2 regions of the Variovorax humicola genome follow, and region 2 is predicted to be linked to the other one. Evidence: predicted binding sites of a transcription regulator. Region 2 holds the regulator's gene; the other holds the start of a gene.
The links. Region 2 encodes sigma-54, which starts transcription at its own class of promoters, with help from an activator protein. Its sites were predicted from a motif close to TGGCANGNAANCTGCTTT; they were not measured.
Positions count from the first base shown of each region.

Region 1: the regulator sigma-54 is predicted to act here: its motif matches at 1,828-1,845, upstream of fae (formaldehyde-activating enzyme).

Region 1 covers NZ_JBBKZV010000006.1:47,262-51,193, forward strand. The annotation lists gene WKW80_RS12480 (sigma-54-dependent Fis family transcriptional regulator) at 1-393, opposite strand, end outside; gene WKW80_RS12485 (dihydroneopterin aldolase) at 608-1,108, shown strand; gene fae (formaldehyde-activating enzyme) at 1,248-1,757, opposite strand; gene WKW80_RS12495 (arylsulfatase) at 2,306-3,932, shown strand, end outside.
Region 2 covers NZ_JBBKZV010000024.1:56,599-60,530, reverse strand. The annotation lists gene lptA (lipopolysaccharide transport periplasmic protein LptA) at 1-349, shown strand, start outside; gene lptB (LPS export ABC transporter ATP-binding protein) at 349-1,188, shown strand; gene rpoN (RNA polymerase factor sigma-54) at 1,199-2,785, shown strand; gene WKW80_RS27090 (hypothetical protein) at 3,600-3,932, shown strand, end outside.

The sequences.
Region 1 (3,932 bases), on a different contig from region 2:
TTCGCTCCAGACGCCGCCGGCGCGCAAGCCCAAAGGTCCGACCTCGGCAGCGAACTCCGGCGACGACACCATGTGCAGGATCACGCCGTCGGTGTCGGTCAACAGCACGGCCATCTCGGTGTCGGCCAGCTGCTGGTAGAGCGTCGTCATCTCGTAGCGCGCGCACTCCAGAACCGCGGCGTGGCGCGCACGGCGCTCCTCGAGCAGTACGCGACCCATCACGGCCGGGTCGCGCGGCTTGTCGGGTCGCAGGTTGTACTGGTTGAGACAGCGGATCCAGGAGAGCGTCACCACATCGTCGCTATGCTCCTGGTACCCACCGCGCACCACTTCCAGAACACGATCGGCGTGGGAATCCGCCGAACGTCCCGAATTACGCAGCGTCAGCGCCATCGAGGTCTCCACCCGGCGCCGATTGGCGCCGGTTCATTGATTTTGGAGCGCAGTGACCACCGAACGCAACGGGGTGTGCACGGGTGCGCGCCGAACGCCCGGTCGCACAAAGCGGCAGTGGGTGGCCCGCATTTTGCAAACCGGGGGTACATATGGGGGGATCATCTCGCAGGGAATTCCTCCCAGGCGGCACGATCCTCCCGGACGAAAGAGCATGCTGAACCCCACCAATCCGTCGATTCGCCCACCTTCGACTGCCTCCGCGCAGATGCCGGATCTGTCCGCGATGGACGTGATATTCATCGAGGGATTCGTCGGCGATACGGTGATCGGCATCCACGAGACCGAGTTGCACCGCACACAGCCGCTGGTCATCGACGTGCACATGGGCCTGCCGCGTGCACGGGCCTGCGACACCGACCGCATCGTCGACACCATCGACTACGGTGCCGTCTGCGAGCGGTTGCGCCGCCTGATGGCCGAGCACAAGCTGCAGTTGCTGGAGGCCTTCGCTGAAGCCATCGCCGACATCGCGATCGGTGAGTTCGGTGCGAACTGGGTCAGGGTCAAGGTGGTCAAGCCACGAAAATTCAGCGACGTGGCCGCCGTGGGAGTGCAGATCGAGCGCAGGGCACCGCCGCCCGAAGCGCAGTTCCCGCGCGGTGGCGCCGTGCTGCGCCTGATCGGTTCGGGAATGGTGCCGGGCAAGCGCTGACGAGTCGCCACACTCGCGGCGGCAGACCTGGCCGCGCCATTCGCTGCTCCACACTTCATCGCGCACCGCCCGACACCGCGCCACAGTCCGCCGCGAAGGCCCGGGCCGCTGCCGGCCCCGGGCCGGAGCCTCCTGCGGTTCAGTTCGCCGCGAAAGGATGGCTCACGCTGCCCTTCTTGGCAACCACCTCCGCGGCCGTGGGCGAACCCGCCACCGCGCGCTTGATCGACTCCTTGGTCGCCTGGTAGTTGAAGTCCTGGATCTTCTTGTCGTCATCCGCCTGCCAGTGGATGAACACCCCGCAGCAGATGAACAGGTTGTCCGCTTCGTCCGCCGGAATCGTGCCGTCCTCCACGCAGTCCGCCACCGCCATGGCCACCGCGCGCTGCGCCGGCCCGAACATCTGCACCGCCTGCTTGGCCCCCTTGATCGTCACCTTGTTGAACAGCACCGTCGCCGGCTTGGCCAGCAGGTTCGGCGCAATCACCGCCAGCAGCGAGGTGAAGCCGTCCTTCTGATTGGTCAGCGCGTGCGCGAACGCACTCTCGGCAGGGCTGCCGCGCGGCCCGATGATCAGGTCGATGTGGGCCACTTCATTGCCCTCACCCACCAACGATTCACCCACCATCATGCGATCAATTTTTGCCATGGTCTTCAGTCTCCTGTATGCGTTCCCGGGCACGAGGACACCGGCCCCACTGGCCAGTGCAAGGCTTCGGATATCACGTTCCGTGCCACCCGGGATCGGGTTGGCGGCGGTCGCTTGCGCGGAGCAGATGAACGCAGGCCGATGCGGTCCCCGGGGCGTCGGCAGGCTGCGAAATCCAGATTGGCGCCGAGGCGCTCCGGCCGCGCGCATGGCCGCCAGCGTCTGCGCCGCAGTGATGACAGTGTGTACCGCGGCCCCGGATGAACCCGAACAATGTGTGAGCCCGCTCCGGCGCCGCGTCGGGGACATCGTCGCCGACTCTGCAGCGTCCGAACGCAGTGGCCCCGGGCTCGTCGTCATGAATGGCACGGCGAGAGGGGCAGGTCACTGTGGGGCTACAACGTAGGTATCGTCAGCGTTGAAATTTCCTGTGGCGGGTGCGCCGTGTTCCGAGTACGCTCGTTGCGTCGAGCAGATGGGAGGGACCAAGGAGCGGGCGCATCCGTGATGTGAATTCGCTTCATCGATTCAATCGAGGAGTGAATCTCATGAGCGAACAAGCCAAGCTGAAGGGCCCGGTTTCGGACGATGGGCGGATTCGTACCCATCTGCCGATGCGCAACACGGCCAGACCTGGGCTCATCACCTACGACGCCAAGGACCCAGACACCCACTTTCCGCCGATCGACCAGTTGCGTCCGCCCAAGGGCGCGCCCAACGTACTGATCGTCCTCATCGACGATGCCGGCTTTGGCTCGGCAAGTGCCTTCGGCGGCCCTTGCCAGACCCCGAACGCGGAGAAGCTGGCCGCAGCCGGCCTGAAGTTCAACCGCTTCCATACCACCGCGCTTTGCTCGCCGACGCGACAGGCCCTGCTGACCGGCCGTAACCACCATTCCTGCGGCATGGGCGGCATCACCGAGATCGCCACGGGCGCGCCGGGCTACAGCTCTGTGCTTCCCAACTCCATGTCGCCCCTGGCCCGCACTCTGAAACTCAACGGCTACTCCACCGCGCAATTCGGCAAGTGCCACGAGGTACCGGTGTGGGAGACGAGCTCGGTCGGCCCCTTCGACGCCTGGCCGACGGGCGGCGGCGGCTTCGAGTATTTCTACGGTTTCATCGGGGGCGAAGCCAACCAGTGGTATCCGAGTCTTTATGAAGGCACCAACCCGGTCGAGCCGAAGAAGACGCCCGAGGAGGGCTATCACCTGATGGAGGACATGACCGACAAGGCGATGGCCTGGATCGGGCAGCAGAAGGCGCTGGCACCCGACAAGCCCTTCTTCGCCTACTTCGCGCCCGGTGCCACGCACGCGCCCCATCACGTACCCAAGGAGTGGGCCGACAAGTACAAGGGCAAGTTCGACCAAGGATGGGACAAGCTGCGCGAGGAAACCATTGCCCGGCAGAAGGCGCTGGGCGTGGTCCCGGCCGATTGCGAGCTCACCGCGCGGCACGCTGAAATCCCGGCATGGGACGAAATGCCCGAAACGATGAAGCCGATCCTGCGTCGGCAGATGGAGGTGTATGCGGGCTTCATGGAGTTCACCGACCACCATGTCGGTCGCCTGCTCGACAGCCTTGGGAAGCTCGGCATCCTGGACGACACGCTCGTCTACTACATCGTTGGCGACAACGGCGCCTCCGCCGAGGGCACGCTGAACGGAGCCTACAACGAGATGGCCAATTTCAACGGACTCGCCGCCCTCGAGACGCCCGAGTTCCTGATGGCGCGCTACGACAAGCTCGGCGGACCGGAGTCGTACAACCACTATGCAGTGGGCTGGGCCCACGCCATGAACACCCCCTACCAATGGACCAAGCAGGTGGCTTCCCACTGGGGCGGCACGCGCAACGGCACGATCGTCCATTGGCCGAAAGGGATCGAAGCCAAGGGTGAGATGCGCTCGCAGTTTCATCACGTGATCGACATCGCGCCGACGATCCTCGAGGCAGCGGGCCTGCCCCAGCCGGTTGAGGTCAACGGCGTGGCACAAGACCCACTCGAGGGCGTCAGCATGCTGTACACCTTCAACGACGCGAACGCGGCCGAGCGGCACGAGACGCAGTACTTCGAGATGTTCGGCAACCGCGGCATCTATCACAAGGGCTGGACCGCGGTCACCAAGCATGGGACGCCGTGGGTCCTCGTCGGCCGCAAGACAGTGCCGC
Region 2 (3,932 bases):
ATCCGACCGCATCGAATACGACAGCCGCGCCGACAACGTCAAGTTCGTCGGCCATGCCGTGATGCGGCGGCTCATCGGCAGCAAGGTCAATGACGAGAGCAGCGGCCCGCTGATCGTGTACGACCAGAGCAACGACACCTTCACCGTCAATGGCGGCACCGTGCCGCCCGATGCGGCCGTTGCCTCCGGCCAAAAGGGTGCGCGCGTGCGAGCCGTGCTCACCCCGCGCCCCCCCGCCTCGGCTGCGCCCGGCAGCCCGAGGGCCGCCGCTGCGCCAACGCCCCCGGCGCCGGCCCCGGGTTCAGGCCTGCGCTCCAGCACCACGCTCGGTGGGGAAGCGCGCCCGTGATGCGCAACGACAACGCCATGATCGACACCTCCGGCAAGCCTGCGCCTGGGCCCGGCGGTGGCACGGTGACGGCGCTCGCCGGCAATGGCAGCCGCCTCGAAGCATCCGGCTTGCAAAAAACCTACGGCAGCCGCATGGTGGTCAAGGATGTGTCCCTCGGCGTGCAGAAAGGCGAAGTGGTCGGCCTGCTCGGCCCCAACGGCGCCGGCAAGACCACGTCGTTCTACATGATCGTGGGCCTTGTGCGCGCCGATGCCGGCGACATCACCATCGACGGCGAGCCGATCGCCCACATGCCGATCCACCGTCGCGCGCGCATGGGCCTGTCGTACCTGCCGCAGGAAGCATCGATCTTTCGCAAGCTCACGGTCGAGCAGAACGTGCGCGCCGTGCTCGAGTTGCAGTTCGAGACCGATGCCAAGGGCAATCGCGTGCCGCTCGGCGAGGCTCGCATCGACGAGCGCCTGACCGAACTGCTGACCGACCTGCGCGTCGAACATCTGCGCGATTCCCCGGCGCTGGCGCTGTCGGGCGGCGAACGGCGCCGCGTCGAAATCGCGCGCGCACTGGCCACGCAGCCGCGCTTCATCCTGCTGGACGAGCCTTTCGCCGGGATCGACCCGATTGCCGTGATCGAGATCCAGCGAATCATCGGTTTTTTGAAGAGCCGCGGTATCGGCGTGCTTATCACCGACCACAACGTGCGTGAGACGCTGGGCATCTGCGACCACGCTTTCATCATCAGCGACGGGCATGTGCTGGCACAAGGCACGCCTTCGGAGATCGTCGACAACGCCGAGGTACGCAGGGTGTACCTGGGCGAGCATTTCAGAATGTAGGGGCCTGGGCATGAAGCAAGGCCTTTCGCTGCGCGTATCGCAGCACCTGGCGCTGACGCCCCAATTGCAGCAGTCGATCCGGCTGCTTCAACTGTCGACGCTCGAACTGAGCCAGGAAGTCGAGCAGATGCTCGACGACAACCCGTTCCTCGAGCGCACCGCCGAAGAAGCCGTGCGCGAGGAATTCGGGCTCGAAACCTCCGACGCGCCATCGCCGCGCGACGATGACTTTGCGGCCCCCTCCACTGCCAATGGCGCCGACGGCCCGGTCGCCGCCTCCGCCTCGAACGACGCAGACACCTTGGCCGCCGACACGTCCGCGGACGGCCTCTCCGATGTCGAGCCCGACTGGGGCGGTGACGGCACCGTCGACATGCTGCCCGACGACAGCGAATGGGGTGGCGACGCGCCCGCGCGCGCCAACAACCTCGGCGACGACGAACGCGCCGACGCCACCGAACTGGCGCGCAGCCAGGAGTCGCTGCAGACCTTCCTGCACCGCCAGGCGCTCAGCCTGCGCCTCGGCGAAACCGACCGCGCCGCGCTGAGCTTTCTTATCGAGTCGCTCAACGACGACGGCTACCTCGAGGACTCGCTTCCCGCGCTGGCCTCGGGCCTGGCCGGCGACGACAACGACCAGTTCGACGACCTGGTGCACCGTTTCCAGATGGCGCTGGGCCTGCTGCAAAGCCTGGAGCCGGTCGGCGTGGGTGCGCGCGACCTCGGCGAATGCCTGGCCATCCAGCTGCGCGCGCTGGCCCGTGCCGATGAATCCGAAGACGAGGCACAAATCCGCAATGTCGCCATCGCCATGTGCAAGCTGCCGATGGACCTGCTCGCGCGCCGCGACTTCAGGCGCCTGGCCGCACTCACGCGCAGCAGCGAAGATCTGGTGCGCGCCGCGATGCAGCTCATCGCGCGGCTGGAACCCAAGCCGGGCCGACGTTTCGTGGACGTGGAGCGCAATGTGGTCGTGCCCGACGTGATCGTCACCCGCACCGGTCGCGGCGCCACGCTCAGGTTCCGCGTCATGCTCAATCCCGACGTGATGCCCCGGCTGCGCGTGCACGACATCTACGCCGGCGCGCTGAAGGCGCACAAGGGCGAGGGCAGTCAGGCGCTGTCGCAGCGGCTGCAGGAGGCGCGCTGGTTCATCAAGAACATCCAGCAGCGATTCGACACCATCCTGCGCGTCAGCAACGCCATCGTCGAGCGGCAGAAGAACTTCTTCGTGCACGGCGAACTGGCCATGCGCCCGCTGGTGCTGCGCGAGATCGCCGACGAACTCGGCCTGCACGAATCGACCATCAGCCGCGTGACAACCGCGAAATACATGGCGACGCCCTACGGCACGGTGGAACTCAAGTACTTCTTCGGCTCGGCTCTGGGCACGGAGACCGGCGGCAATGCGTCGAGCACGGCGGTGCGGGCGCTGATCAAGCAGTTCGTGTCCAGCGAGAACATCAAGAAGCCGCTGTCGGACAGCCAGATCTCCGACATGCTGAAAGAGCAGGGTATCGAGTGCGCGCGGCGCACCGTGGCCAAGTACCGCGAGGCGCTGCGGATTGCGCCTGCGAATTTGCGCAAGGCGCTTTAGGGCTTTAGTCAGGCGTCGTTTCGCGGACGTGGCGAGTAGGCCACGTGCGCAACCACATTCAGGCGATCTACGAGAAGCTGCGCGCGGGTCGGCAATGATGGGGGCGGTGCCGCGTGGCGGCGCATCGGCGCCGGCCGGGTTCCAGCGCGCCATGTGCATCTTGCGGTTGATGGCCAGCGCTTCCATGAACTACGGCACCAGCTAAAGGCGCGCGACTTCCACGGCGATGTAGCCGGCGTTCTCGCCGGCCCCGCAGAACAAGATCCAGAGAGCGAATTTCGCGTGGTAGGGGTCGTTCTCGTGGCAAGCATGCTCTCGAACGGAATCTGCGCATCACATTCCGAATTTCACTTTGCCCCGGGGGGCGGCGAACCAGCTTCCCAGCTGAAAGCCATTTATCGCCCTGGGCTGCGAGAAACATCGTGGCCACTGCGCTGTCCTGCTGCTTCACCGGCTCATAGGCGGCCAGCATCTAGGGCGACTCGCCGGCGTTCGCCGCACGCTCGCCTATATGTGGGCACGCGCCACCGCGGCCCTGACCATCCGGCCTGATCGGCGCTCCACCAAGTCACGAGTTCGTGTGAGCAGTTGCGCACAGGTCATATTTCATCGCAACATCAAAAACGTTAACTGTTGTTAACTATAGTGTATTGACTGTTGTTAACACTCATCTGTGGCGAACTGTGACTATTCGCACGAGCGATTTCTGCTTCGTTTCATAAAATTCGCTTCGACATGCTGCTGAAGCTCGGCGCCCCTGGCGGCCACAAAACAATCAGCTGATCGCACCGCACCTTCTTCGGTGCAGTGGCATGTGCGGTCCCTCACCAACGCGCTGCGGCGTTTTCTACTTAAATCTCTGATGAAAAATCTTGCGAAACCGATCGGCGTCAAACTTCTTGCATGCGCTGTTGCGCTGGCGAGCCTTGCTGCCTGCGGCGGCGGGGGTGGCGCAGGCGGAGGCTTTCTGCCACTTCCATCGGGTAGCGGTGGCACGACGGTCACGGGGACTGCGGGCGGTCCGCCGATGCTCGTCGGCGCAGCCGTTTCGATGACCTGCGCCAACGGCGCGACGCTGACCGGCGCGACCACCGGCCTTGGCGGCTATATCACCAATGCGGCCGTACTTGCCTATCCGTGCGTTGGC